DNA from 4 places in the Thalassotalea coralli genome. Region 1 is predicted to be linked to each of the others. Evidence: predicted binding sites of a transcription regulator. Region 1 holds the regulator's gene; each other region holds the start of a gene.
The links. The regulator FNR, encoded in region 1, switches genes on or off when oxygen is low (the NO sensors DNR and NnrR bind a similar motif). The targets are predictions, from matches to a motif close to TTGATCTAGATCAA.
Positions count from the first base shown of each region.

Region 2: the regulator FNR is predicted to act here: its motif matches at 3,461-3,474, upstream of ACOB80_RS00725 (GbsR/MarR family transcriptional regulator).
Region 3: the regulator FNR is predicted to act here: its motif matches at 4,298-4,311, upstream of ccmA (cytochrome c biogenesis heme-transporting ATPase CcmA).
Region 4: the regulator FNR is predicted to act here: its motif matches at 1,966-1,979, upstream of ACOB80_RS11605 (universal stress protein).

Region 1 covers NZ_JBVVBK010000002.1:506,475-514,175, reverse strand. Annotated here, with positions in the region: gene ACOB80_RS07650 (NCS2 family permease) at 1-535, opposite strand, end outside; gene ttcA (tRNA 2-thiocytidine(32) synthetase TtcA) at 615-1,508, opposite strand; gene uspE (universal stress protein UspE) at 1,640-2,569, opposite strand; gene fnr (fumarate/nitrate reduction transcriptional regulator Fnr) at 2,666-3,385, opposite strand; gene ACOB80_RS07630 (sulfite exporter TauE/SafE family protein) at 3,429-4,097, opposite strand; gene ccoS (cbb3-type cytochrome oxidase assembly protein CcoS) at 4,104-4,307, opposite strand; gene ACOB80_RS07620 (heavy metal translocating P-type ATPase) at 4,307-6,706, opposite strand; gene ACOB80_RS07615 (FixH family protein) at 6,712-7,206, opposite strand; gene rne (ribonuclease E) at 7,362-7,701, opposite strand, start outside.
Region 2 covers NZ_JBVVBK010000001.1:186,185-193,885, reverse strand. Annotated here, with positions in the region: gene ACOB80_RS00740 (PQQ-dependent sugar dehydrogenase) at 1-319, shown strand, start outside; gene cydB (cytochrome d ubiquinol oxidase subunit II) at 392-1,390, opposite strand; gene ACOB80_RS00730 (cytochrome ubiquinol oxidase subunit I) at 1,383-2,759, opposite strand; gene ACOB80_RS00725 (GbsR/MarR family transcriptional regulator) at 2,864-3,409, opposite strand; gene ACOB80_RS00720 (winged helix-turn-helix domain-containing protein) at 3,585-4,466, shown strand; gene ACOB80_RS00715 (alpha/beta fold hydrolase) at 4,670-5,671, shown strand; gene ACOB80_RS00710 (sensor histidine kinase) at 5,858-7,072, opposite strand; gene ACOB80_RS00705 (response regulator transcription factor) at 7,059-7,701, opposite strand, start outside.
Region 3 covers NZ_JBVVBK010000007.1:40,658-48,358, forward strand. Annotated here, with positions in the region: gene nagP (N-acetylglucosamine MFS transporter NagP) at 1-526, shown strand, start outside; gene ACOB80_RS16800 (TIGR02922 family protein) at 1,116-1,337, shown strand; gene ccmE (cytochrome c maturation protein CcmE) at 1,406-1,879, opposite strand; gene ccmD (heme exporter protein CcmD) at 1,889-2,095, opposite strand; gene ACOB80_RS16815 (heme ABC transporter permease) at 2,095-2,841, opposite strand; gene ccmB (heme exporter protein CcmB) at 2,843-3,544, opposite strand; gene ccmA (cytochrome c biogenesis heme-transporting ATPase CcmA) at 3,552-4,193, opposite strand; gene ACOB80_RS16830 (heme lyase CcmF/NrfE family subunit) at 4,506-6,485, shown strand; gene ACOB80_RS16835 (DsbE family thiol:disulfide interchange protein) at 6,495-7,034, shown strand; gene ACOB80_RS16840 (cytochrome c-type biogenesis protein) at 7,037-7,507, shown strand; gene ccmI (c-type cytochrome biogenesis protein CcmI) at 7,511-7,701, shown strand, end outside.
Region 4 covers NZ_JBVVBK010000004.1:126,483-134,183, reverse strand. Annotated here, with positions in the region: gene ACOB80_RS11610 (EF-hand domain-containing protein) at 745-963, shown strand; gene ACOB80_RS11605 (universal stress protein) at 1,037-1,906, opposite strand; gene ACOB80_RS11600 (carbohydrate binding family 9 domain-containing protein) at 2,030-4,327, opposite strand; gene ACOB80_RS11595 (pyridoxal phosphate-dependent aminotransferase) at 4,514-5,635, opposite strand; gene ovoA (5-histidylcysteine sulfoxide synthase) at 5,697-7,701, opposite strand, start outside.

The DNA of each region.
Region 1 (7,701 bases):
AGCCAATTGCTGCCATAACCGCTGAAAAAGAAGTTATATCACCCATGGTTAGTAAAGTTGCAGGGCTATCGACGACAATACCAGCATTCTTAAGGGCGATAAACGCCAGAAATAGGCCTATACCTGCTGCTATACCAAATCGTAAAGAGTGAGGGATAGCGTTAATTATCCATTCTCTGATGTTAAACAAGCTTAAAATAATAAATGCACAGCCAGAAATGAATACTGCACCCAAAGCAACTTGCCATGTATAACCCATATCCAATACAACGGTATAGGTGAAAAATGCATTAAGTCCCATACCTGGGGCCAACGCTATTGGGTAATTTGCTAACATACCCATGACAAAACAGCCAATAGCGGCAGCAATGCAAGTCGCTACGAAAACGGCACCTCTGTCCATACCCGTTTCTGCCAGCATCGCAGGATTGACAAAGATAATGTAAGCCATAGTTAGAAAAGTTGTAATACCTGCTATAACTTCCTGTTTAACAGTCGTTTGATGTTGATCTAATTTAAAATATTGATTAAGCATAACAGTAGGGTTTGTTTGTTTAATGAACAATAGTACACCCAGCTTTTAAATTCAAAGCTGAGTGTGGTATTTGAATTACTTAAATGTTTGAAACGTCAATAATTAACGAATCATCTATGTTGGTAGAAGACACCAGCTCTTTCGAAAATTCATATTCGGCTCTTGGCTCTGATCTGTCGATTGGTAGCTGCTCAAAGTCAAATAGCTCGGTATCAGCAAGTTGGCTCGGACTAACATTCTTAATCGATTTAAAAATGTTTTCTACGCGACCTGGGGTTTGTGCGTCCCATTGATTAAGCATTGCTTTAATATTTTGACGTTGCAGGTTTTCTTGAGAACCACACAAGTTACAAGGAATGATAGGGTACTGCTTGATCTCTGCAAAATTAAGTAAGTCTTTTTCTCGACAGTAACTCATTGGGCGAATAACAATATTTCGCCCATCGTCTGCTCGTAATTTTGGTGGCATTGATTTTAATGCTGCACCAAAGAACATGTTAAGAAACAAAGTTTCGACAATGTCATCTAAATGATGGCCTAGCGCTATCTTGGTTGCACCTATTTCTTCAGCGAACGAGTACAAAGTACCTCGTCTTAGGCGAGAGCACAGCCCGCAGGTTGTTTTACCTTCTGGTACTTTTTCCTTTACAACCGAGTATGTATCTTTGTCTATGATGTAATAAGGAATATCTAATGATTCAAAATACTCAGGAAGTACATGCTCAGGAAAGCCTGGTTGCTTTTGATCTAGATTAACTGCAATGACTTTAAAGTCCACAGGCGCAGATTTTTGCAGGCTTAGTAAAATATCTAGCATGGCAAAACTGTCTTTACCGCCACTAATACATGCCATTACAACATCGCCATGTTCAATCATCTTGTAATCGGCAATGGCTTTACCCACTTTACTGCGCAAGCGTTTTTGCAGTTTGTTGGCTTCGTATATGGCTTTGCGGTTATCTGCTTCGGTCATAAGAAAACTTCGTCTTTGAAATGCTAGGAGCGTGTAAAAAGGGGCGTATTATAATGCGGTATAGGCAAGATGATAAGTAAAAAATAACCAGCATTTGAAGCTGGTTATTTCATTCCATTAATGTCGAAAATTTAGTCTTGAAGTGGTGAACTATAACCCGCTGGTTTTAAAGCTAAAACGTCACAGTTCAATCGATCAATGACATGCTCAGCTGTATTTCCGATTAAAGCGGCAGATAAACCTGTACGGCCTATTGTGCCTAAAATAACTAACTCTGCATCTAACTTACTAGAAACTGCTTCGATAACATCTTCAGGTAAGCCTTCTTCAATGTGGGTCTGCTCTGCTGAAATGCCAAATTTTTCTGCATGATTAACCATGGCATTCTTGTGATGTTCATACATGGAGTCGTTGTATTCGTTTGCATTAAACTCTGGAATTTCTATCGCTATATTTACTGGCGTACCAGGAAATGAATTAACTAAATGGACATTGCCTTGAATGAGGTTAGCTAGATTAACTGCCTCTTCTGTAATTATGCTGTTAAGAGACTGGTGCTCTTGTTCATCGCTTCCTACATTCAGTGCTGCCAATATATTCCCGTCTTTTGGCCACAAGTGATCTTTCACCAATAATACTGGGCAAGGGCATTTACGGAGAATATGCCAATCAGTTGGGGTAAATATTACCGATTTTAACTTGTCGTGCTCATGAGTTCCTTTAATGACAATATCGTAACCGTTATGCAGCACTTGTTCGATAATAGGTTCAAAAGGGCGGTTGTGCCAAACAACTTGAGAGTCAATGTTAACGTGTTCGTGTGGAGATTCGTCGATAATTTCTTGTAACCACTCTTCACGGTCACGAATTAAAGACTGACGCATTGCTTCTCGTTCATCTGCGGAAAGCATCGTTGTCATTTCGTAGGAAAAATCAAATATAGAAAGAAAAGCGGTAATTGAAGCGTTAGTTTTACTCGCTAATTCAATTGCACGGTTAAGCGCCTTTTGCTCTTCTACAGTAGGATCTATAACGGCGAGAATTTTTTTATACTTCTCCATGGCAAACTCCAAATAGTCACTTTTAATTCAATTATAGCGACTGCTGGCGTTTGCGCACGGGAATTTATTGTTTTAAATCAAGGGACCAGTAATTATTTATAAAGAAGCTACTTCGTCTAGCTTTTCATTATTCAGGATAGTAATTAGCTTACCATCAACCTTGATTAGTCCATTTTTGTCAAAGCGATTAATTAAACGGCTTATTGTTTCAACTGTTAAGCCTATGTAGTTACCGATATCACTTCGTGTCATTGACAATCTAAATTCAACAGAAGATAAACCGCGTTCTTTATAACGACTGCTTAGCGTCGATAAAAAAGTTGCCAAACGTTGTTCTGCGTTTTTGCGGTTAAGCAAAGTCATCATTTCTTGATCAGTACGAATTTCAGCGCTCATCATACGTAACATTTGCTTTTTCAATTTTGGCATTGCGTTAGATAGGGAGTCTAGCGTGTCGTATGGAATTTCACACACCATTGAAGTTTCTAGAGCTTTAGCAAAACTTGGGTGTTCGGCAGAAGCAATAGCATCAAAACCTAATAAATCACCAGCTAAGTGGAAGCCTGTAATTTGCTCTTCGCCACTTTCGTTGACAGTGTAAGTTTTGAAAGTACCTGAACGAATCGCGTAAAGCGATTTCATTTGCTCGCCATCTTGGAATATCTGCTCACCTTTTTGAATAGGTCGCTTACGATCAATTATTTGGTCTAGAGTTTCCAACTCTTGCGCGTTAAGAGAAAACGGGAGACACAGTTCACTGATACTACAATTTTGGCAATGAATATGTTGCTGACCTGAGCATTGACGCTTGTACATAATATCCTTAAATTCTCTACGGGTAATTCCAAGTGGAATATTATTAGAACATCTTCATATATGCAAATTTTAGTGTAATTATTCCATAAAAAATTAACATTAAGGCAATTGCACGGCGAACCCAAATCTTTGTTAACAATGCATTAACCTTAGAAGCGCCAAAAGATACCAGTAATAGAGCAGGTAAAGTTCCCAATCCGAAGCTTAGCATGATAAGGCCGCCTTGAAGTGCACTGCCAGATGCTAATGACCAAGTTAGCGTAGAATAAATAAGCCCGCATGGTAGCCAACCCCATAAAGCGCCTAAAAAGGTTGCTTTAGTCGCCGAATCAACGGGAATTAAATGTTTTGATAGTGGTTGCAACGTTTGCCACAGACTCTTTCCAACTTTCTCTACGTGAACTAGCAGAAACGCCCATTGGCCAATATACAGTCCGAGTAGAATGAGAAAAACACCGGCAATAACGTTTAGTATTAGCACAGGAAAGCCAAGTTGTTTGACCATTAATGAACTGGTAAAGCCAACAATTGTGCCTAACAAGGTATAAGAAAAAATCCTGCCAGCGTTGTAGCAAATAATATATAACTGCTTTTTAGGGTTATTGTCTCTAACTGCACCGGTAAGCATCGACGCAATACCTCCGCACATGCCAATGCAGTGGCCTGTTCCTAGTAATCCTATTAAAAACGCCGATAACAGGTCTAGTTGCATCTAGGGTTATTCTTTAGGTGAGTTGTTACGCTGATCATTAGCAGCGGTTTGCGATGTTGTCTTATCTTTTTTGTCTTCATCAAACAAAATGCTCAACCCTTGCTTCTCTAGATCATCAAATTGATTTGATTTGACCGCCCAAAAGAAAAAGTAAATCCCAGCTATTGTCAATAAAATAGCGATTGGAATTAAAACGTAGATAATGCTCATTACTTGTTTGGCCTTTTCGTTTTTAATAAACGCAGTGAATTAGTAATTACCAAAATTGAACTTAATGACATGCCGATTACTGCCATATAAGGAGTAATATAACCACTCACGGCTAATGGCAATACAATTGCGTTATAGCCAAACGCCCAGCCATAGTTTTGCCAAATAATTCGCCTGGTTTTATCTGCTACATGCAATAAATCTATAATAGCATTTAAGCGGTTGTTTAAAAGAATAACGTCTGCACCACTTTTGGCAATATCTGTACCACTGCCCATTGCAATAGAGACGTGAGCGGCACCAAATACAGGTGTGTCATTAACACCGTCACCAACCATGGCAATTTTTTCGTGCTCCTGCCTAGAGGTTAACAATTCCATTTTATCTTGTGCAGTAAGTTGGCTTTTAATTTCATCAAGCTGCAGTTCTTTTTGAACTTTTTCACAACCTTGTTGGTTGTCACCAGATAGCATGAGTGTGTTGTAAGAACGTTCTTTTAATGTAGCGATTAAGCTTTTCGCGTCATTTCTAATGTGATCAGAAATATTAATACTAGCGACAAGCTCTTCGTTAACTGTCATCACAATAGGTAAGTGAGTAAATTGTGTTAACTGGTCACCTTTTAGCAACCAACTCGGTTTTCCTATCATAATAGAAAGATCGTTTATAACCCCTTCGATACCAGCGCCTGCGTGCACTTTAACTTGGCTAGCATTAACGCCAAAGTCTCTGTAAGGAACAAAAGCTTTTGCGATTGGGTGTTCAGAATAAGATTCTAGCGCAGAAGCAAAAGCGAGTAGGGTTTGTTTATCGTATGAACTTGTGTGTAATTCCATGCTAGCGATAGCAAAGTCACCTGAGGTTAAAGTGCCTGTCTTATCGAAAGCAAAGCCTGTTATTTCTGGTAATGTCTCCATTACATGGCCACTTTTAACCATAATTCCCGCTCTATTTAAGCGCGTCGTGCCACAGGTTAGTGCGGTAGGTGTTGCTAACGACAAAGCACAAGGACAGGTAGCAACCAAAACTGATAGTGTTATCCAAAATGCTTCTTCTGGCATATGTTGTTGCCAATAAATAGCGGTGCCAATTGCGGTCATCAAAATAATGGCAACGAAATATTGGGCAATTTTATCAGATAGCTGAGCAATTTTAGGTTTGTGAGCTTGAGAAGCTTCACTGAGTCGAATTAGCTGACTTAACAGCGAAGTTGCACCTGCTTGTTTAACTTCAAGTGTCAGGTTGCCATCACCATTAACTGTACCAGCGAAAACACTGTCGCCAATTTGTTTATCGACAGGTCGTTGCTCGCCAGTAAGCATAGCTTCATTTATAGGGCTAGTGCCGTTGATAATTACACCGTCAGCAGGAATTGTTTCCCCCGGTTTTACAAGTACTAAATCGTTTTCTTGCAACTTTCTTGCGACAACGATTTCTTGCTGTTCACCATTGAGGCGCGTGGCGGTTAGAGGCATTAATTTTAGTAGATTAGCTGAGACTTCAGCAGCTCTATTTCTTGCTCTAAACTCCAGAAACTTGCCGATAAGCAAAAGGAAGGTGAACATAGAAACTGATTCAAAGTAGACTTCACCTGTCTGGGTTATAGTAGCCCAACAACTAGCAATAAACGCCAACGATATAGCGATAGAGACGGGAACATCCATGGACAGTCGTTTTACTTTTATCGCGTTTATTGCTCCCTTATAAAAGACAAAAGCGCCGTAGGTCACGATAGGGAAGGTTAGAATCATGCTTGTCCATCTAAGATAAACTAAGATATTTTCGGACATATCAGAAAACGCACCGAAATATAGCCCTATAGCAATCATCATAACTTGCATCATCAGTATGCCTGAGATGCCTAGTCGTTTAATAAATGCTTTACTTTGTGCTTTGTTAGAGCGTTCAGCTTCACTTGCTTTAAAAGGCAAAGCACGATAACCGACTTTTTCAATCGCTAGCAGAATGTCGCTTAATTTGATGTCTGCGTCTCGCCAGCGAACTGTCGCTCGTTGGCTTGTCGCGTTTACATTGATTGATACCACGCCTTTTAAAGGTGAAATTTGCATCTCGATAAGCCACGCACATGCTGCGCAGCTTATACCTTCAACTGTGAGTATTGTTTCCTTATATTCTCCGTCTTTAACGGTAAATTCACTTTGTAAGCTGTCGTCGTCTAATACCGTTTTATTTTTAAGTTGTTCCGGAACTAGCTGTTCACCTTTCGGCGCGGCTTCAGTGCGAAATTTATAATAATCCGTTAAGTTGTTATCGACGATGGTTTGGGCAACAGCTTCACATCCAACACAACACATAGGTTGGATCGAGCCATCAATTTTAACTGATAAGGAGAGCCCAGGAGGGACTGGCTCTCCACAATGGAAACACTCTGTGGTCATCGAGATTAGTTTGCTTCGTTTGGTCTAGGTTCTATTGAGATAAAGTCGGCTTGAGGTAAGCCAATGGTATTTTGAATCTTCCAGTGATCTTCAAATGGTGAAATAGTTAAGCGCCATTTCCCTGATATTTCTTCATCTAATGTCTTACGAAAATTACCTGAGCCGTCAGGTGTAAGCGCTAGATAAAAGTCTTTATCTTTTAGTGTTGGATGAAAAAAGTTTACGTTTAAAAGTGGGAAGGTTTTTTCTATACCTGTTGGTTTAATCACTAACTCTTTCCCGTTAAGCTTTAGAGCAAACTTAATGCCTAGCTTTTGTGCTTGTTTAACTTTGCCTATTTCTAAATTAATGGCTTTACCTTTTTTGTAATAATCGCCAACAACCAAAGTATCAGGGTTGGTATTTGCGATAATCACTGTAGTAATACCAGCAATAACGGCTGACAACGGAAGGAAAAATACTAGCCAAGCCCACGGCTCTTTGTACCAAGGAGTTTTCATTTATTTGTGTAGTTAATCTATGTTGGCCGCAATTATACGTGTTTTTCATTTATCTGCCTACGAAAATAGGTGATTTGTTGGCTTAGATCAAAGTCTAAAAAACGGGCAATAAAAAAGCCGGCTTTAATGCCGGCTTTTGAAAAATAAGTATCTAATTAAATACTTGGGTTAACTGGGCCCGATTGGCTCTGACTAGTTGCAGAAGCTCTTGCCGCTGTTTTATTAGAGCGTACTACTTCATTGCGTTCTGAAAGCTCAACAAATGCTGTTGGGATTTCTTTATCTGAAGTAAAAGACTCAGGCTTAGCCATATCTGAGTATGCATGACTCTTAATACGAATTTGCTGTGAGCTTGTAGCTGCTTCTTCACTTGATGAGTCAACACCATTACTTTGTGATTCCTCAGCGTTAGCTTGCGTTTCAGTCGAGTCTTTCTCAACAGCCTCTTCAGAAGCCATTTGTTTGGGTTCTGCATCTGTATTTTCAGCAGTTTCC
Region 2 (7,701 bases), on a different contig from region 1:
AAGAGAAAGCAGAGTGAAAAGCTTTGCCCATTCAAACTGCGCCTATTGTCATAATCCGAATGGTCCTGCCCGTGGCAGCCTAGATTTTACTTGGAATGTAAAAGATCAATGGGGAGCTTGTAATTCTGAGCCTGAAATTTCTAGCCTTGGTATTGAAGACGCAAAACTAATTGCGCCAGGAGATCCAGAAAAGTCAATTATCTATCAGAGGCTTAATACTACAGAGTACTACAAAATGCCGCCTATGGGCCGCAGTACTATTCAAACTGAGGTTGTGGAATTATTCCATGGCTACATAAATGAAGTTACATGTAGATAAAATTAGACAAGATGATTAAAACAAAAGGCGCCAGATAAACAGTTATTTGGCGCCTTTTTTATCTTGTAAGATTTAATAGTACCTAAGCTCTTCCACTTTCCCCCAAAACACACGGTACGAATAAATGGTATAAAGCAGTATGGTGGGCACCACGATTATTGCACCAACAAGAATAAAGTTTAGTGCTTCTGGCGCAGCAACAGACTCCCATATTGTTAACTTATTCGGCACAATATATGGAAAGAAACTAAAGGCCAAACCAAAGAAACTTAGCGCAAAAATAAATACCACAGTGACAAACGGCAAGCCCGAACCGATCTCAGGTTTTTCGGCAAGATGTTTCAGCACAAAATGGCAAACGAGAAACAAACCAAAACAAGCGATTGGAATTGGCAATAAGAAGGTCGCATAAGAAATTGATAGCCATTTATCGTAAATTTCAGGGTTAACCCAAAGGTTAGTCGCCGACACAAGTAAAATACCAAAGAATGTCACTATAACGCTTTGTTGCGCAGTAGATATCGCTTTTTGTTGTAACTCGCCTTCAGTTTTCATCACCAACCATGTAGCGCCAATTAAGCGATACGCGGCAGCAACACCAATAGCACTTAAAAGCGAGAATAACGTAGCAGCAATAGAGTTATCAAAACCAGTAACATAGGCCCCTAACATATACCCTTGCGAAAGAGATGCGACGTATGAACCTACTTTGAACAAGGTATTCCAAGTTTTGCGATGAGAAACCGCAGCCTTCGCCCTAAAATCAAAAGCAACACCACGTAAAATCAATCCAATAAGCATCACTGCCGATGGTAAATAAAGGGCTTTTAAAACCATGCTGTGAGCAACTGGAAATGCGATAAGTAACAAGCCAACTGCGAGCACTAGCCAGGTTTCATTAGCATCCCAAAAAGGACCGATTGACGCTATCATAGTGTCGTTGTCTTTTTCAGAGTCACTCGATATCAACATACCAACACCTAGGTCATACCCATCTAGTATCACGTACATAATTGTAGCCAGCCCCATCAGGCCAACGAAAATAACCGCCAAAGTGTCTTGATCAAACATGACTGCTCTCCAATGAATCTTTTTTATAAACACTACTTAAAATACTAGGCTCTTCAGTTTCAAATTCTTCTACTTCAACACTACGACGAGCCATTAAAAATACCGTGTGTAAATATGCCCACAACAAGCCCGCATACACTAAGCTGTACATGGTTAAACTCAGCACGACGTTGCTAGGAGCAATGTCAGTTACAGCATCGCTAACTCGCAGCACACCGCTAACAAGATAAGGCTGACGACCGATTTCTGTGACATACCAGCCGGCTAATGTTGCAACCCAGCCAGAGAAAGACATAGCCACTAATAGGTATAAAAATGCTGGAGGTAAAGTATCGCGCCTAAATAGCTTTATACGTGCCCACCAAGAAACCAAAATCATCAGCAGACCTAGACCAACCATCAATCGAAAACCATAAAAAACAGGTTTTACCGGAGGGTGCTCTCCTTTGAACTCATCTAGGCCTTTTATTTCACCCTCCATCTCATGGGTTAGTATCAAGCTCGCTAAATTAGGAATGCCAATTTCAAAATGATTAGTTCTCGTTTCCTCATCAGGTATCGCAAACAATAATAGCGGCGCCCCTTTCTCCGTTTGCCACACACCTTCCATCGCGGCAACTTTTTGTGGTTGATGTTCTAATGTATTAAGACCATGTAAATCGCCAACGAATGCTTGTAGCGGCGCAAGCACTGCTGCAACGGTTAAAGCAACTTTTAAGGTGAGTTTAGGCGCTTGTTTAGTATCGCCTTTTAGTAATCGATAAGCGCTAATGCCTGCTATTAAAAAAGCTGCGGTTAGCCCTGATGCAACTAACACATGAGATAAACGATAGGGAAATGATGGATTAAATATAATAGCGAACCAATCTAGTGGATAAGCAACCCCATCGCGCATTTCAAAGCCTGTTGGCGTTTGCATCCAAGAATTTAAACTCAAGATCCAAAACGCGGAAAGCGTAGTCCCTATTGCCACTATCACAGTAGCTAAGGTATGTACTTTAGGTGGTACTTTCTTAATGCCAAACAGCATGATGCCCAAAAAAGTGGCTTCTAAAAAGAAGGCCGTTAATACCTCGTAACCTAAAAGCGGCCCAGCGATATTACCCACTTTTTCCATAAAGCCTGGCCAATTCGTGCCAAACTGGAACGACATGGTGATACCACTAACCACCCCCAAGGCAAAAGTTAACGCAAATATTTTTACCCAAAACCGATAGGCTCGCATCCACACTGGGTGGCCGGTCTGGTCAAAACGAACTTTAAAAAACACTAAAAACCAACACATCGCGATGGTGATTGTTGGGAAAAGAATGTGAAAACTAATATTCACTGCAAATTGGATCCGCGAGAGCATTTCTGTATCTAACATGCGTTACCTCTGAAGAAAATTGACACGAGTCTGCCTAGAACACTCGCTAAAGCCAGTGCTCGAAAAATAATGAATACGTTACTAACGCCTAAGCGTTAAATCGGTTAGCCGCTTTTTATAAGCTTGTCTTTAATATCTAACATGCGCACGACACCCGAACCTAACTTCATTAGGGTCGTTAGTTTTTCAGGGCTAATGCTTTGAAGTTCAGCAGCCCATTGCGTGAGTGTTTCAAGTAATTCATGAATCTCATTCATGCGCTTTTGCGCATAAGCTTCTTGTTCATTACTTGGCTCATCTAGCAAGGCGTCACGCAGAAGCGATAAGGTTGGATCTACTTCTCGCTTACTGCGTTCTTCGAATACGCGATTGGCTAATTCCCAAATAGAACCTATGGGAAGGTAATAGTCTTTGCGATCGCCAGCAATGTGCTGCACGGTAACAAGTCGCCAAGACTGAAGTTCTTTAATGCCCATGCTAACATTGCCGCGAGAAATACTGAGGGTTTCGCCAATTTCATTAGCAGATAGAGGTTGCTCGCTCATCACAAGTAACCCCATAATCTGACCAATAGTACGGTTAAATCCCCACCGACTGCCCATTTCACCGCAATGCATCACAAAGCTTTCAATTTTTGGTGATAAATTCATCTTTTTAAACTTTCAATAATTTCTGAAACTTTAAAAAGAATAGAATATTCTTTGATTCAGATCAACAAATTTTGACGTCTTGTTACAGAATTGTACGACTTGTTTTTGCAGAACTATGTGAACAGCGAAAAATTACTGATAAAGTAAAAGAGTTGTTAATATTGGAATCAATAGCGTGTTGCAGTTTGATAATAAAAATCACACCGTTAGCCACCTTGGTAAATCAGTCATCCTTCCGCCACTGAGCTTCAGATTATTAGAAGTATTGGCGACTAAACCTGAGCATACTTTCTCCGTTGCAGAGTTAACCGAAAAAGTGTGGACGACCAGTCAAGTAAGTGCTGAAACCTTAAAACAACGCGTATTTGTGTTGCGTAAAGCTATTGACGAATCGGCACTTGAAGGAATATCTATTCAGGCGATTAGAGGCGAAGGTTATCGTCTGATCATCGCTGTCGAGCCTAAAGAAGCGTTGCTTACAGAGTCAATTACTCAAGAACTTCCTATTATCAATAAACGAAACTTTCTTTTAGTTCTAGCAGCATCTTTCCTTTTATTGGTTATTACTGTGTATTGGTTTTTTATCCGAGGTACAAACCTGGCACCTAACAACCGTGTTTTATTGTGGACAAATATTCCCACAGAAGAAATGTCAGTAGAAGGAAACAGTGCTTATCAAGAATGGCGAACCATGCTCGCTAAAGAGAATAAGCTAGGCAATATTCAATTGATATTATCCGACCGAGTTAAGTCTATGCTTGTCCCTATTCAAGCGCGCAAAGACAGAGCAGGTTTAATTAGTCACTTTGAACTCGTCAGCACGAACAACAACCAATCTATTCGTTTGAGTATTGTTGAACCTACCACTGCGACAATACTAAGAAGCGACATAGTTGAATTGGCTAACAGTAGTGAATTAAACAAAGTGATGCAGGCTCAATTTTTAGCAGTAAAAAACCTCATCGTCTCAAACCAACTTTGCCTTCTAAATGATCAAAGAGACAACTCTCAAGACCCAATATGGCAAGAATTAAGAGAAATCGCCAACAAGCCATAACCCACTGAAATATAATAACTATAACCAATCATAACTCTTCTTAACCAATCCTAACTGGCATTAAATTCTTAAAAATAGTCCTCTACATGCCAAGTGATAAGCACTAAGGCCTTAGTTCAACCAACGCACTTCGAGCCCTAAAATGTCATCACTTTACATGAACAATTGACTCAATAACCTTTCCTCTTTTAGAAGGATTAAACATGACTAATTACCTTAAGATGATGGCACTAATATTTGCCTTAGTATCTTCTTTCAATCTTTTTGCTAATGACAATAAAAAAACGTTACCCGCTCCCTATGGGCAAGGTACATATATCCCTTCCAAGCATGGCAAAATATATTATGAAACTGACGGTACCGGTACACCGGTAGTACTTGTGAATGGCGGTCCAGGCGGCAGCAGAACCGTATTTTGGGGAGCGTTCGATTTCTTAAAAGAAAATGGCTATCAAATTGTTTACTTTGATGAGACTGGCGTTGGCCGCTCGACTAGAAAGATAAAAGGTAAACATTCTCCTTTGAATACCGTTCACGACATAGAAACACTGCGCAAGCATTTAGGGGCGGAAAAAATAGTAGTTGCCGGGCATTCATATGGTGGCATTCCAGCGGTGCAATACGCATTAAAGCACCCTGAACGCGTTGAAAAACTCATCATGTTAAGTGCCTCCGCTGACGCTATTAGCCAACAAATGAATGTAAACGCAGCGGCGTATTTAAGAAAAACATTCTTCCCACAAGAATGGGAGAAGATGGAAGCATTACGCAAAACAGGTATGTTAACCAGCGATATGGCTTATATCGATGTATTTTACCAGAGAAAAATCGACGACAAATCTGATTGGTATGCGCCGGATAGAGCAGCTCCTCTAAGAAAATACCGTTCAAACGACAGACGCGATAGGTTCAATATGGATGTTTATTTTGATATTGCGGGAACAGATGCCGAAGTTGCCATAGGTGGCACGCTAAAAGGCATAGATGTTAACGCGAGCATGTTTGAAAAGTTCGACATACCAACGTTAATCCTTAATGGCCGAAACGACTGGAAAACAACACCAGAAATGGCTTATCGATTCTACAAAATGCTACCTGAAGGAGTCGCACAATTGTCGTTCTTAGAAAAAACAGGCCATTGGACATGGGCGGAAGAGCCTGAGCAGTTTGCCGAAATAATGACTGAGTTTATAACAAAAGAGTAATCTATTTCTTATTTGCACTTATCTTAAGAGCTAATTGCCCAGTTAGCTCTTTTATTTCGACGAAATTGATTTAATAATTCGCAAAGTAGTGGAACAGCTATATGTCTATTACGTCATACGGATACTACTAGTTTCTTTGCATCACTTGAGTAGTAGAGCTTATACTTAAGCTCAAGATAACATAATCTAAACAACGATTTTTACTATGAACTCGCATCTTGTGTTGTTAACAACCATTTTTAAATCAAAGCGCTGACAGAACTTTTCGACTAGTAATAGCCCTAAACCGAAGCTACTGTCTGAAGACTCCCTTTCTGTCAAATTAGGTGCATCAACATCTATACTATTTTTAACCAAGATAGCGTTTTGTGTGACTTCAACTTCCATTGCCTTAACACCGTTTTCTTCTCTCCCATGATGAATAACGTTATTCACTAGATTAAAAACAATAAATTCAAAAACTTCTTTAGGTATAAAAGCACTTATTCTGTCGCTTTCTTTTATCGAAAAACTTAAACCATGGGCTTGATACATAGCGATAGCTTCTTCCTTAACTATTGCTAGTGACGTATTTAGCTGTAATGGTGCTGCAACTTTTTTGTTAGTTGTTAACCACAGCATGGCCTCACTGGTTCGCTGCACTCTTCTCAATGCACTGTTTAGTCTCTGGTAAACGTTCTTCTCAGTAAGCTCCGGATGCTTGATCGCTAGTAATTCAACTGCATGTGTCATGACCTGAACCGGCGTCCTCAGTTCATGACTAATACCTTGATTAAACGAAATTTGTTGTTGTAAGACCTGCTCTTTTTCAGTGAGAGCTTGCGCTAGTTCATCTGCGATTTGTTTGACATCAGTCTCACGAATCTTTTCATTTAGCTGTTGAATATTTCTCGCTGATTTATCGGTAAGTAGAAACTGAGTTTTTAGCTGCGTAAATGGCCTTAAAGCTCGTCGTGCGATATGACGTGAAACAAATAGCGTCAATATCATGCTTGGTATTAAAACTAGCAGGAGAAGTTTAAGAATCCCTTGGGCTCTAGCTGTCACCGCAATAATATCGGTCGTATTCAAAAGGAGTATGTGATCTTCCAATACCATAAAATGATATTTCTCACCTTTGGCTTCAAATTCACCAAAAGCGTTAATACGCTCACTCAAACTATTAACTTCTTTTACTTTATATCCCATACTGATTAGGTCTTGCTCTGTTACGCGAGACACGCCTGCTGAAGCTGGTATCTCTGTCGAGCTCATTTGACGTAAAACGTTATGAATAACAGTGTCTTCAATGATAAAAGTGACCATAAATGCCAAAAGCGACAGGACAAAAAACAAGCTCATAGCCAAAAGCGAAATGGAAGCTGTTACCCGGTTGGTTAACGTTGACTTAAATTTCCACATCAAACTTGTACCCCACGCCTTTAACTGTATGAATAAGTTCTACCCCAAATTTTTGTTTAAACTGTTTTCTCAATGCGTAAACATTGGCTCGTAATGGATTACTTTGCGGTACATCTTCGGGCCAAAGGGTGTCAATTATCGTTGATGTTGATACGACTTTTGGCGACTGTTCCATAAGTAATTTTACAAGTGAAAAGCCTAAGCTACGCAACTGAACAACTTGGCTGTCAGAGCAGGTCAGAGATTTTGATTCTTTATCTAGTTGAAACTTGTCAACTTCAATAACAGAAGGCTCACTCAATTGGACACGACTTAAAGCAACATTGATACGAGCATTAAGCTCTGCATAAGAAAAGGGCTTTTTCAGATAATCCCAAGCGCCGGAAGCAAAGCCTTTCAGTACATCTTGCTCTTCCTGATTAGCTGACATCATAATAACCGGTAGCCTTGCTAATTGTTCTCCAAGCAAGTTTTGGCAAATTTCATAGCCACTTATGTGCGGCAAATTGATATCCAGTAATACAAGATCGTAGTTATTTTCATTAAGTAACGATTTTGCTTGCCTACCTGTATAAGCAAAATCCAATTCATGCCCAATCGCTTCAGCATACTCCCCTATCCCTGTTGCA
Region 3 (7,701 bases), on a different contig from region 1:
CATAGGTACTTATGCGTTATCTCTAGGCGTTGAAAACTACAGTGTAATGACTTCGTACACTATGGTGTGTATGGTCATTGGTTACATTTTAGGTATCGCGCTAATCCCTAGGTTCGTATCACAAGCAACAGCATTAGCCGTGTCAGCTGTTTTAGGTATTGTTTTATCAGCAGCCGTATTGCTGACTGATGCGCAATCATTCGGTATTGCACAAGCGGTATTAGTGCCTTTTGGCGGAGCTAATTTACCTGACCCACTGATTCTGATTGCCTTTCTTGGTTTAGCGAATGCTATTTGCTGGCCAGCTATATTCCCTCTGGCTTTATCTGGCTTAGGTAAGCTCACAAGCACAGGTTCTGCATTACTTGTTATGGGTATCGCAGGTGGGGCATTTGGTCCATTGTTCTGGGGGATTGCAAGTGGTACTTCATTCGGACAGCAAGGCGGTTATGCGGTAATGCTACCTTGCTATCTGTTCATTTTATTCTATGCCGTTAAAGGCCACAAAATGAGAAAAGCAGCATAGGCAGTATTTCTTATTGAACTAAATTTGCCCTAGTAATAGGGCATACCGTCTCACTAGTTGAGGGTGCGTTAAAAGATCTATATAGATCGCCCTGAGTTTCGACTCAGGGTTTTTTTTATCTATAAACTTAGGCACTCAACTGGTTTGATGTCTCAAAATATTGAATAGCCTATACCAATGACATCAAATATTTAGTCAATTCAGAGCTTCGTCAGGGAAGTTAAAACAAAGCAAATTGGTGCAGGTGTAGTTATTCTCCATCAAACAAAATTGCACAGTTATCACTTTCCTGACGAGCTCCCAAGGACGAGTTTAAAAGGCTTATATGCTGTGTTGCTCAATTTAACAAGGGAAAAACCATTCTTTGCATTTAGCGCCTTGCCTCTAAGTCTTTTAATTCTCGCTGAATGAGTAAATATTTATTGTTATTGGTATTAAACAATTGTTGCAAAAATGTTCTAAGAAATAACCGGACAATTGTAGAAAAAAAATACTAATGTGCGTATGATAGCCAACCAAGAAAGCAAGGATAGTTTGTACATATTTTAATGGGTCGGTAAATGTGCCGACAGTAGTATTGAAGGTTGTAATGAGTAGTAGTCAAACTGAAATAATAACAATAATTTATTATTGTGATTCTTCACTAGAGTTAATGCATCATATCGGTGAGTTTCCTAAAATGGAATCAGGGCGTATCGTATTACCAGAACACTTTAAAAAGAATAAATCTATTCTGGCTGTTTGCCGCGGCGAGGTGGAGATTCTAAACAAAATTGGTGACCGAATTCTGCCAGCTGCAGAGGTTGCGTAATTCTCAAGAGAATTAATCAATTAAAAAAGCGCCATAGGCGCTTTTTTGTTTTCATTAGATAACTAATATTAATAGCTGTCTTTTTTGTATTCTGGTGGCTTATGGCCTTCACCTAAAGCATCTGCTACTTCTTTTGGCATATAGTTTTCATCATGCTTAGCAAGCACTTCAGACGCTTCTAATACGCGTTCCGACACCAATACGCCATTGGCAATGATGCCTTGCCCTTCTCTGAATAAATCAGGCAAGATGCCGTCATACTTTACTGTGATCATTTCGCCTTTGTTAGTTAAGTCAAACTGCACTTTTAAGCTTTGAGGGTCTCTGTTTACACTACCGGTAACTACCAAGCCACCAACACGAATGCGTTGGCCAACAACAGGTTTAGTGCCTGTATCTTCTTTTCCGTGAACAATTTCATGCGGGGTGTAAAACAAATCGATATTTTGACTTAAGGCATATAATACCAGTGAGGTAATTAAACCTATCGCTGCTAGTACTGATACGACGATGGTGAGTCGTTTTTTACGTCTAGGGTTCATTGTGTGTCGTTACTCCTGTGCTTGCTTTTCAGCGGCACGCTTTAATTTTAGATCTCGTTCATAGCGCTTTTTAATGCGCGCTTTTGTTGATTTTTGTCCCGAAACGGTGGAGTAAGAAAGCAATGCAAATATGACTAAGCAAAAGCCATAACATAACCACACGTAAAAACCATGGCCGTCCATCGCGATAAAATCTTGAAGGTTGGAAAACTGCATTATTTAATTTCCTCAACACCAATTAATTGACGTACCCAAGGGCGCGAGGCATTACGGGCAATAAGTTCGGTTTTAAACCGTTGGCAAATTAGCCAACCGACAAAAAAGGCGAAACCAAAGAAGCACACAACAAATGGCCAATACATTTCCATGCTCATTGCTGGACGACCTATTTGCGTTACCGTTTGTCCTTGATGCAACGTGTTCCACCATTCAACTGAATATTTAATGATAGGGATATTAATAACGCCAACCACCGCTAAGATACCTGCAGCTTTTCCTGCTTGCTCTTTGTCTTCAAAAGCATTGTGTAAAGCGATTACGCCTAAATACAAAAATAATAGAATTAACTGAGATGTTAATCTTGCATCCCAAACCCACCAAGTGCCCCAAGTAGGCTTGCCCCATGCCGCACCGGTAAACAAGGCAATCGCTGTTAATGCAGCGCCAACTGGGGCTATGGCAGCTACTGAGGCATTTGCCATTTTAAGCTGCCAAACTAATCCACAAAAAGCGATGATGGCCATCGCGGTATAAACACTTAAGGATAAAATAGCACTGGGTACATGAATGTAGAATATTCTGAAACTATTTCCTTGTTGATAGTCTGCTGGTACAAAAAGTAATGCCCACACGATACCAACCGTCAATAAAGCTAATGCCGCATAACCAAACCATGGCACGAGTTTGTCCGTGAGTTGGTAGGTTTTTTCAGGATTTGCGTAAGGATGAAGCCATTTCCACATGTTAATTAGTACTCACTTTTAATGCTGCACTTACAGCTACGGGTGATAGTGTTATTGCGCCTACTAGCATGGCGGCGATTATAGCAAGTTGTCCGCTGTAGGGTAAATTCATTCCGGCAGTTTCGATAGCGCTTGTCGCAAATATCAATACAGGAATATAAAGAGGAAGTACTAGTAGACTAAGTAATACACCGCCTTTTTTAATACCAACGGTTAACGCCACACCAATTGCACCAATAAAACTTAATACGGGTGTACCCAATAATAAGGTCAATAGTAAGGCTGAATAGCTTGCTTCTGGAAAATTCAGCAATACCGCTAATAAAGGAGATACTAGAATTAAAGGTAAACCAGTGAGTAGCCAGTGAGCGCTTATTTTCGCTAAGGCAATGATAAATGTTGGGCAAGGGCTCAATAATAATTGCTCTAAAGAACCGTCTTGAAAGTCCGATTTAAATAATCGATCCAATGACAGCAGGGTAGATAGTAGTGCCGCAACCCAAATAACGCCGGGCGCAATTCGCGCTAACATATTAGATTCTGGACCTATACCTAACGGAAATAAACTGACGACGATGACAAAAAATAGCAAAGGATTTAATACGTCGTCTTTATGACGCATTGCAATGGTGAGATCGCGAGTAAGCACAAGTTTAAATGCTTTACTGTAGGATAATGTTGATGGTGAGTGCGTTGTCGTCATGTATTAATTAAAATAATCGGTAAGTTAACGTAAGTTTTTTATAATGTTCAATCGGCATCTGTAAATCTTGATGGGTAGTTAAAATAACCAAGCCACCGTTTTGCGCGTGTGCTAGCATTTTTGCTTCTAACTCTGCTACGCCTTTTTTATCTATGGCGGTAAAAGGCTCATCTAGTATCCAAATGCGTGCCTGACTTTGCCAGAGCTTAGCCAGTGCGATTCTGCGATGTTGTCCAGCACTTAAATGTGAGGCTAAGCTATCTTCAAAACCAAGTAAACCAACGTCTTCAAGCGTTTTTTCAGTGTCGTCTGTTGCAAGGCCACTAATAGCAAGGTTAAACGCTAGGTTTTCTTGAGCTGTTAGTTCGCCTTTAATGCCAACTTGATGGCCTAAATAAAGTAAGTCTTGGTTAAAGGCTTCTTTGCATTGGTTTATTTTGTTACCGAGATAAGCAACGTGCCCTTCGCTAGGTACAGATAGGCCGGCTAATATGCGCAAAAGAGAGGTTTTTCCCGCTCCATTGGGACCTTCAACTTGAATAATGTCACCTGAAGAAAATGTAAAGTTTAATTCTTCAAAGAGAATGCGATCTTCTCTAATGCACGTTAGATTTTCGGCTTGTAAAAGGACTTTTTCTGTTGATGACATCGATAAATAAGCGCTAAATGTTTATGATTGTAATAGCCTAATAATGGCTAATTTCGATTTTGCGATAACTTTACTTAAATTAACGCAATTATTATAGCTTTGCTTTGATCTAGATCCTACACTAAGCCATCAGTTTATCCTACTATTCTGGGTAAGAGAATATTTACACCATTAAACCCAAATCATTGTCAATGCGTACTGATTTCCCATAAAAAATAATGCTAGAATTGGCTAATATAAGTCCTGCGCATTAACAATAGGGCTAGCTGTTATGTGCAGACTATAAATAACATTGTTCCCGGAGTTATTATTATGATCCCAGAGTTGGGGCATTTTGCTTTAATTGTTGCTTTAGCGTTCGCTATTAGTTTAAGTATCATTCCTTTGTTAGGCGTATTTACCCGTCAACCGGTGTTAATTGGCTATGCAAAACCATTAACCTTTGGCATGTTTGCCTTTACCGCGATAAGTATCGTTGTTCTTGGATATAGTTTTGTTGTAGACGATTTCTCAGTGAAATATGTTGCTGGGCATTCTAATTCCTTATTGCCTTATTATTTTAAAATTAGTGCGGTTTGGGGCGGGCATGAAGGCTCTTTATTACTGTGGGTTTTTTCATTAACTGCTTGGACGATGGCAGTCGCCAAGTATAGCAAGGGAATTGATGAGGCATTTATCGCGAGAGTGTTAGCGGTGCTTGGTATGGTGTCAGTTGGTTTTATGCTATTCACTTTATTAACATCTAATCCGTTTGAACGCTTATGGCCAGTCGTACCTATGGAAGGCCGCGACTTAAACCCGTTACTGCAAGATGTCGGCTTAATTATTCACCCTCCTATGTTGTACTTAGGTTATGTGGGCTTTGCGGTAGCGTTTGCCTTTGCGGTTGCTGCGCTTATGTGTGGCAAACTAGACGCTGCTTGGGCACGCTGGGCAAGACCTTGGGTAGTCGCAGCTTGGATTTTCTTAACCTTAGGTATTGCACTAGGTAGCTGGTGGGCTTACTACGAACTTGGTTGGGGCGGCTGGTGGTTCTGGGATCCAGTTGAAAACGCATCATTTATGCCGTGGTTAGTCGGTACGGCTTTACTGCATTCACTTGCGGTGACAGAAAAGCGCGGTGCTTTTAGAAACTGGACAGTGCTACTTGCTATTTTCGCCTTTAGCTTAAGTTTATTAGGTACCTTCTTAGTTCGCTCTGGCGTGATTACTTCCGTGCATTCATTTGCGGCTGACCCAACACGTGGTGCCTTTATCCTTTTACTCCTTGCCATTGCTGTGGGCGGTTCATTAACTTTGTTTGCCTTTAGAGCATCTAATGTGGCTAGCTTCAGTCGTTTCTCTACTTATTCACGTGAAACTGCACTGTTACTGTGTAATGTTATTTTGGTAGTTGCTTCGGTAACGGTTTTATTAGGTACTCTTTATCCGCTGATTATCGATGCTGCTGGATTAGGAAAAATCTCGGTAGGCCCTCCTTATTTTAACGCAGTGTTTGTTCCTATGATGAGTGTGCTTTTCATAGTAATGGGAATTGGACCACTTATTCGTTGGAAAAAAGCTAAATCAGGCGAACTGAGAAAACAGCTGACTAAGCCTTCTATTGCTAGCATCGTGATTGGTTTAGCGTTTCCTTTTGTTTATGCGGGTGAATTTAACGCATTGACCAGCTTTGGTATTGCATTGGCGAGTTGGGTGTCACTGGTTGTGATTAAAGATTTGCGTAATCAAGCAAAAGATAAGCAAGGTAAATACAACTTTGGCAAGGTTAGTTTTAGTCAGTGGGGTATGACTTTTGCCCACATGGGTATCGCGATTACCATTGTCGGTGTCACTATCGTGTCAATGTATGAAAAAGAACTGAGTGTGAAAATGGCACTTAACGAAAGCGTTGAAGTGTCGGGCTATGAAGTACAGTTTCTAGGTATTAAGCCCGTAAAAGGCCCTAACTATACCGCAGAACAAGGCCAGTTATTAGTAACCAAAAACGGTGAAGAAGTGGCGTTATTAAAGCCAGAACGCAGAACTTATTTAGTGCAAACCATGGGCATGACAGAAGCGGGTATTGACCCCGGTCTTTTCCGTGACGTTTACGTTGCTCTTGGCGACCCACTTCCAGATGGCGCTTGGGCTATTCGCGTACATTACAAGCCTTTCGTTCGCTGGATTTGGCTGGGTGCAATATTTATGGGCTTCGGCGGCTTGCTTGCTATGATGGATAAGCGCTACAGAGCTAAAAAAGCAAAACAAATTCAGTCAGTTGTTTCAGCTGTTAAACCTAGCGCAGCATAAGGAATAGATGTGAACAAAATTATCCGATTTTTACCTTTAATCGTTTTTATTGCGTTAGGTGTTGTGCTTTATCGTGGTTTGTCATTAAACCCGCAAGCACTACCGTCGGCATTGGTAGGACAACCTATGCCAAGTTTTCAGTTAACGCAGTTACTAAAGCCTGAAGTTGAGCTGACAGAACAAGATTTAAAAGGCGATATTGTACTGTTAAATGTTTGGGGTACTTGGTGCGTCTATTGTAAGTACGAGCATCCTTATTTAGTTGATATTGCTAAAAGCGGTCGTGTTAGTTTGTACGGATTAAACTACAAAGATATTCGTGAAGACGCCAAGCAGTGGTTAATAGATTACGAAGATCCTTATGTGTTATCTGTTTTCGACCCGTTAGGGAAACTGGGTATTGAGTTAGGTGTTACCGCTGCGCCGGAAACATTTGTTATCGATAAGAAAGGCATTATTCGAATGAAGCATGTTGGCCCTATTGACGGACAAGTTTGGCAGGAGAAATTCATTCCTATGATTGAAATGCTCGAGCAAGAAGGAGCTTAGTAATGCGCAGTTTAGTTATATTATTGTCTTTCGTGTTAACTAGCGTTTTATTTGCTAACAACAGTTACGGGCAAACAACAGATACATACGTGTTTGAAAATCCCGTGACTGAAACACGTTATAAAGCACTCATTAAAGAGCTACGATGTCCTAAGTGTCAAAATCAAAATTTAGCTGATTCTAATTCACCTATTGCGGCAGATTTGCGTCGTGAAGTATATGAATTATTAATGCAAGGCAAGTCAGATATTGAAATCGTCGATTTTATGGTAAAGCGCTATGGTGAGTTTGTGCTTTATCGCCCAAAAGTCTCTAGCCTTACTTATATTTTATGGTTTGGTCCTGCGGTATTGTTACTTATTGGTATCGTGATTGTTATGCTGATGGTACGCAATAAGCCTAAGCAAAAGAAACAAGTCGCTTTATCTTCACAGCAACAAAATCAAATCGACGAATTACTGAAAGACAAATAATTTATGCTTGAATTACTTTTTATTGTTATTGCCTTTATTCTGCTTATTTTAATAGTGGTATGGGCACATTTCATTTCACAACACAGATACGCCAACAATGTTGATAACAGTTTTCGTGATGAAACTAACGTTCGACTTTATAAAGAACATAAAGCGGAAATAGAACGCGATCATGAACAAGGTCGCTTAGATGA
Region 4 (7,701 bases), on a different contig from region 1:
TTGAAGGTTACTTGAGCAACTTGAGCCTCAAGCCACTTCTAACATTTCCTTAACCTTTCTAGTTTTGTGAGAGAATGGTGGGCAAATTTGCTCAGCTATGCTTAAAGCAAGACTTTCTATCGACGTAGTGATTCGACAGAAAACGTCACGTAAATTTAAACAATAATGCTTTTTGAAAGGCTCTTTTCGATTTGGTTTGAGTTGATTTATTAAATTGGGTAGGAGTCATTTAAAAGAAGAGTAGCTCAGCTAAGTATTGTCTAGACGGCACTTATTAAAGCTCATCCCAGCCACTCAATATAATATATAAAGAAAAAAGGCCGCTAGATAAACTAACGGCCCAAAAATACTAAAAGTCACATAAAGAAATCGACAACAAAACTGCCAACCCCCTATAAAACAACCCTTAGTCCAAGAGATTTCACACAGGTATTTCTGCATGAGTTTATATTTTATTCAATATACACTTTATGTAAAGTACTATATGAACGGACTTAGTAACCTTTTGTTATTTCTTATATGTTATTGTTGCCATTAGTAAAACGCATCTATAACTACTATCGATACGCCTGTAAAACTATTCCTTCTCTCTTTTGCAGCTGAACAGTTTTCAACCACATAAGTATCAATAAATCTAAGGTTCTACACTATTCTTATGTTAATTCTTCATTTGTTCTTCACATCTATTTGAATACAAGATAAAGTCTTAACTAAGTGGTATTTTCTTGATGTAGAGGACAACTGATGGATCTAAATCAGTGGGTTGATGAATTATTTGAAGTATTTGACGAAGATAAAGACGGTGTAATTAGCCGCAGTGAGTTCGTTGAGTTAATCGATGTCTTGTTGCAAGACAAAGGCATTCGTATGTGTGAAACTATATTTAAACGATTTGATACCAATCATGATAATTCGATCTCTAAAGAAGAATTAAGAGAAATGGTCATAGAGTTAGCCTTGTAAAACAAAAAAGGAGAACAAAAGTTCTCCTTTTTTTATTCAATATTTATTCTTTGTTTATTAGCCAACATTTTTTTTAACAAGGCTTCATGGCTAGAACATCGGTTTTCAATAAACTCATAATATTTTCTGCAGTATTACCGATTACCTGACCACTCAAGCCTGAACGACCAATAGTACCAATAACAACAACGCCTGCTTTAACATTTGCCGCTATACTCGGGATCACTTTATCTGGTTTACCCGCCTTAATCGTAAAATTATCTAACGGTATGCCAAACTTGTCAGAAAAGCTCTTAATAATACCTTTGGTTTCTTGAATAGCCTGTTCTTCTACTTCATCTCGGTATTGCATACCAAAATCTTGAAGTAACTGAGATACTGGTGGAGCGTAACATGCGTAAAGTTTAGCTCCACTCTGTTCTGCCAATTCCTTACCTTGTTTCAGCAATTCTTCATTCAATGCCATCTTTTCAGCGTTTTTCGTTTGTAAATCAAGAGCAACTAATACATTGTTTGATTTACGCCACTTGGTCAACGAGGCGATATAAACAGGCGTTGTGCATTGACGAATAAGCTGCCAATCAGTCGGCGTATAGAAAGCCTGCTCACTTCTATGTCCTGTTTTTAATACCATACTCAGTTCAGTCGACTTCGCATGCTCCGTGACCCAGTTGGCAATGTTTGCCCCCCAAACAACAGAAACTTTGTAACTAACATCTTTATTTGTCAGCAAGCTAGCAACCTGTGCTTCTAACTGCTCAGTCTGTTTAGCAACTATCGCGTCAATTAACGGCTGAGTATCTTCGCTACTCCCACGAAACTTTTCATAAACAAAGTGCACAATATGTAGATCATCTTGAGAATAAGAAGCTAATTCCTCTGCTCTTGCAATTAGATCTTTAGAATCTCCACCGTCATCCGTAATTACCAACATTGTTGCCATTTTGATCTCCACAAACTTTTTTACTCTTTATAACTTAGCTTAAGTCTAAGGTAAATGCTTTGATTTGTATCATATTGATCTTTTTTGTCTTTCCTTTGCAGTAATTAATACAATTTTCCTTATTTACATTTGGTAAGCATAACTAAACTTAGTAAATACAGTACGCTGATTTCGTTCTAACGAATCAAGCTCGTCATCTTGGAAGCCACCGTCTGAGTAGCCAACAAAGAACAAAGTTTGTGGGTTTACTTTATAAGAATAAATAAGCTGCGTTGAGAAATACTTGTTGCGTTGATCTGGAAGGTCTTCCTCATCCTCGAAAGAATATAAACTCGTCTCTCGTTTTATATCTGTGTATTTGACTATAAGCTTTAAAATACTGTGCATATCAAATTGGTAACCTAGACGAATATCAGATTGATTTGCGGTGAATAACCTGCCGCCATCTACGTCAAGCTGACTGTAATTGTAACGAAACTCAATATTAATGTGCTGATTCACGTCCCAATTAATTCTCGGTTCAAAGTCCACTACATCGCCTAGCTGCGTGTTAGCAAAGTCGATTTGCTTTCCGAAACGAATAAATGTACCGAACTCTAAATTTGACCACGGGTTGAACTCAAAATAGGTCATATATTGGGTTTCATCAAAATATTCACTATCATATAAGCGTTCACGGTGAACCACGCCAAAGTTCATAAAAAACTGCATTTGGCCTTGTAAATTACCGTGCAACTCTACTTCCTCTTCAATGACAGTGCCATCTTGATCATACGTTTTGTCCCAATCACCAAAATAGCCCCAACGAGTAAGCGTGTCGTCACTATCACCGAAATAATTTCTTCTACCGCCTAACACAAAGCGCTCAATATTAGCGCGACTTTGAAAACCTAAATCCGCTCTAAAATCTTCACCAATATTGGTATAACCAGCTCTAAGGTTATAATCACGTGTGCGATGTGCATAATCTATAGATACCGCAGTATCGGATTGCTTGTTATCAACATCAAAGTCTTCCACAACAGACTCGGGATTAGTCGATTCTGCGCGCGCTATTTGATACTGGACAACATCAGATTGACTAAACCATTGAGTGCCATCGACAGAAACTAAGGTATTATCATAATCGTCACCTTGACGGTGCGTTAATAAAACACCAACATTACTTCTCTCACCTACATCAGACTTATATCTAGCAATCGCTACTTCGGACTTTTGGTCTAAAGTAGCTAAACTCGAGCCTTGATTACCAGGCATTAAAAATGAAGTATTTTCATCATTAGCCACCATAACCCCGTAGCTATGTTTACCTGTTTTACCTGTGACTTTTAACCCGTAATCAGGCTCGGCAATGTTACGCGTATGCACAAAGTTAAATCGAGCAGTATCAAAATATGATGCTCCGTCTAAAAAGAATGGGCGCTTTTCCGAGTAAAACAAGGAATAAGTGTTGTTAACATCAAGCTGACTTGCATCTGCTTCCACTTGAGAGAAATCAGGGTTAATGGTGGCATTTAGCACCATATCTTGAGTAATCCCCCACCTAACATCTAATCCTGGTTCTACTTCAACATCACCTTCTTGCCATTCACCGGGCACGTCTGACTTTTCATCAAACCGAGATACAGTTAATGTTGGAGTTAATTGCAAACTGTTACCAGCAGAAACACCGGCAAATCCCTCGATTTGTTCGAACTGACATAAACTACATTTAATATTACGATCTCGCTTATGCGTAGCCATTTGGACTCGCACATCTCTAGGATAGTTTCGCCAGCCCGCAAAGTTCCAGATTTGATTTTCTTTACTTTCACTAAACCTTAATGCCGTAAAAGGAATACGCATTTCAACAACATAACCAAAATCAGTGATATTGCCTGCACTTTCCCAAATCGCATCCCATGAATCATCTTCTTGCCAACCATCCGAATCTTCCATTTTCATATCAGCTTGTGCTCCTAAGGGGTTAGCAAAGAATTCAAAGCCACTTCTCTCATCATTAAAGGTGTCGATAATAATACCAATATTGTCATCTGCCCAAAGTGCATCTCTGTCTCTTAATGACGCTCGAATTTTTTCTGGCTCCGGATCGTATGCTTTAAAAGCCACGTTAAGGGCTTGACCGTCTTGATATAAAAACACTTCAGTTTTTACGGGAGCAGGTGTTCCTTCGCCAGGATTGTTTTCATACTTTAATTCCATCACAAGCGCTGATTGCCATATGCTCTCGTCTAATACACCGTCGATTTTTGGAGAACTTTCAATGAAAGGTAGAGAAAACTTATTGCGAACAGGTTGTTTATTTGTGCTTTCTATCGTCTGTGCGTTAGCCAAAGAAGTCGCAATACTTGTGATTGCCCCTAGCCCCAATAGAATTGATTTTTGATATAGTTTTGAAAAGTTATGAACTTGTTTAGCCATTGTTATCTTTATAGTTAATTGACACAAAAATATAGTCGAAATAAAGATAGATAAAGTTTATAAGCAGATGTAACAAATTATGTAACAACTTAAACACCAGCTGAAAAAAGGTGCCGCCAATCAGCAATAAGGGAAGTTTGGAATTACAATAAGTTTGTATTGCAGCAGGATCGATTTGGAAGTAATTTACTTATAAAGGTGCGTAGTTAATTTCAGTAGACCTTTTTCAAGCTGTTGCCCTCCCAAACCTATTCGAAAATAACTTCCGGCAAGATTAAAACAGGAGCTTGGCAGTGCCATCAGCCTGGCTTTTTCAGCGAGATCAATACACCAACGCTCAATATCTTGAACACCTTTCACCTCAACCAAGGCCATTAAACCCGCTTGTGGTGCAACCCAAGAAACATAAGCTTTGTGCTCTTCGATGAAGTTAGCAATTAATTGGTAGTTTCTTTTAAGCAACTGGTTATTAAAGGTTAAAATTTTTTCACGCTGTTCCAACACTTTTGTTGCCACAAATTCATCTAAGGCAGAGCAACATATAGTTCTTAAAGATTTTTGCACAACAAGTTTGTCTATTAAACGTTTGTCTTTACTTACTATCCAACCTAACCTGACACCTGCTAAACCAAAGCTCTTTGACATCACAGAAACAATCAAGGCTTTATCATAATCTAGCAACGAGTGCCCTAACTTTAGCTCATTAAAGTTACTGAGTTGCGCTACGTCATCGCTGAGTAAGTAACAATCATAGTGTCGACACAAACCGACAATTTCTTCTATTAATTCAATGGGCAGAACAGAGCCTGTCGGGTTATGTGGGGAGTTGATTACCACAAGTTTAGTTTTGTCATTCACTGCACCTTCAAATTGTTCAATGGATGCTTGCCATTCATGATTCGCTAAAACGGGGACTTCTACCACTTTACAGCCAAGTTGCTGCGCGGTTAGCAACAGCTGAGGGTAACAAGGCGTTATCACTATCACTTCGTCCCCTTCTTTAAGCACCTGCTGATAGCATGTGGCAATAGCGTCTTGAGCACCGCAAAACGTGAGTACGTTATCTTGTGTTATACGGCTTTGATGACAGTTTACTTCATTGTGAAGCTCACTAATCAGCGACCTTAGAAACGGACTTCCTTGGATCGGAGCGTAACCCAACGGCAGACTATCCATGGTATTGGCTAAGTCGTCGATAAAATGATTTAGCTCACCAAAAGAAAAGGTATTAGCAAAAGATTGACTCAGATTTATGTCAACCTTCCCCGCTAATGATTGAGAAAATGCAATATGTTTTGCCAATGTCATTTAAAAGTTACTCAACTTCAAATCCATGAGATACCCTCTGTTTAAAATCGAATAACGTTTTCTAATCTTTCGATTTTTGCCAAACAGAAATAGATATATTTTCATGTATGCTTTGCACTTGATTAAGTTTTGTCTGTTTAGGTAAAGTATCTGTTGCCAGCAACTTGAACGCTTGCCCTAAAGAATTAGCAACAGCTTCTATTCCTGTCTGATTTTCACCGTTAACTTTTACCCCACCTAACCATTTATCTTTCGGTGTTATGCTCTCCTCAAAAATGAAACTTGAAGCGAGTATTAATAAGCCATTTGGCTTCAACCGCTGTTCTATGGTTCGCAGCACTTTTTTAGGATCGTAACTTTGCTCTAATGTTTGCTGCACTAAAATAACATCATAATCATTGAATATTGGCTTGAGGTTTACAGCATCCCCTTGGCTAAACTTAACTGTTTCGGTGGTAACTTTGGCTAATTCGCTTAATGAAAACTCGTGGTAATTAACAATCTCACCTTGTTCAACACTTTGAAACTTAACCGCTTTCCCTTTCTGCAAATTAACACCGTACTGAATAAAGCGTGCGGTAAAATCAACCGCATCAACATGAGTAAATGTTTGGCTCAAATCAAAACTCGCTCGACCAACAGAGCAACCTAGATGCAATAACTTATTTGTTTCATGATTTTCTTTTGCCAACACTTGCATTGTGTAATTAGCTAAAAGCACTGAAAAATTGTCTTTATCTGGCTGAGCATAATGTCCGTACAACTGCTGACATACATCAATTTCGGTTTCATAGCGGTTAACTTCTACTACAGGTACTTCTTTGTTTATTGATTCTATATAGCGAAAACCCGCGTGCTGGAAAAAGTGTCGTCTGAAGGCATAACGCGATGCTTTAATTGTTTCATTTCCTGTTGAGATCCAAGAGCCGCCTTTGATCAAATTATGCTTACCGTCAAAAGTCGGCGTTGAGAAGTCATCATACAAAGGGTGTACTTTAAAGCCATTGTAGCCATCGATAGCAGACTCAGTCCATTGCCATACGTTGCCTGCAATATCAAACAAGCCATTGCTTTCAAATCGATTGACTGGGCAACTTGATGCGTAAAAAGCTAAGTTAGTATTCACAGGCATTTCCTGCCAATCATGAACCTCACCAGCTAGATTTTCTCGCATACGGTACCATTCAGCTTCGGTTGGTAAACGACAAAACACTCCTTTTTTCTGTGAGCGCCAATTACAAAACGCTTTTGCTTCGAGATAATTCACTTCCACCGGCCAACTTAAAGGTAACGCGGTTTCATTGGTTAAGTTGCGTTGAAAATAGCGATTGTTTCGCTCGATCCAAAATCTAGGCATTTTTGCTTGGCTATATGCCAACCACTTTTGCCCTTCTTCCGTCCAATATGCCGGCGTTTGATAACCGCCATCTTGAATAAATGCTAAATATTCGCCATTAGACACAATAAACTGACTGGCTTTAAAATCGCCCACCTGAACATCAAGTTGACCATATTCATTATCCCAACCATAGGTTACTTCATTGTCAGTTTTGCCAAGAGTCAGTTGCTTTCCTTCCATCATAACAAGCTGATTAACAGGTGTTTCACCATTTATGTCTGGGCACGCTTGCCATGCACTATCTTGCTTTAAACAACTTAATGGCAGCATACGCATAATGACCGATGAGGTTTCTAAATGAATACGTTCATGCTCACACCCCATTAAAATAACCCAGGCTAAACTGTCCTGTTTAATAGGCAGTGTAAGCGGCATAGTATCAATGAGCCCACATATTAATTCAAAAACCTGCTTACGATACGCTCTAACTTCATCAACTTTAGGCCAATCATAATGACGACTATCAAGGTCATCCCAGCTCATCTCATCAACGCCGACCGCACAAATAGCTTCCAGCTTTTCATTTAGGCGCTCATTGATGTATTTACCCAAGATTAACTTGTTAATATAAAAAGTGGCCGTATGACCAAAATAGAATATGAGTGGATGCCGCAATGGCTCAGGACGCAAAAAGTAAGCGTTATCTTCTTTAATTAATGAGAAAAGT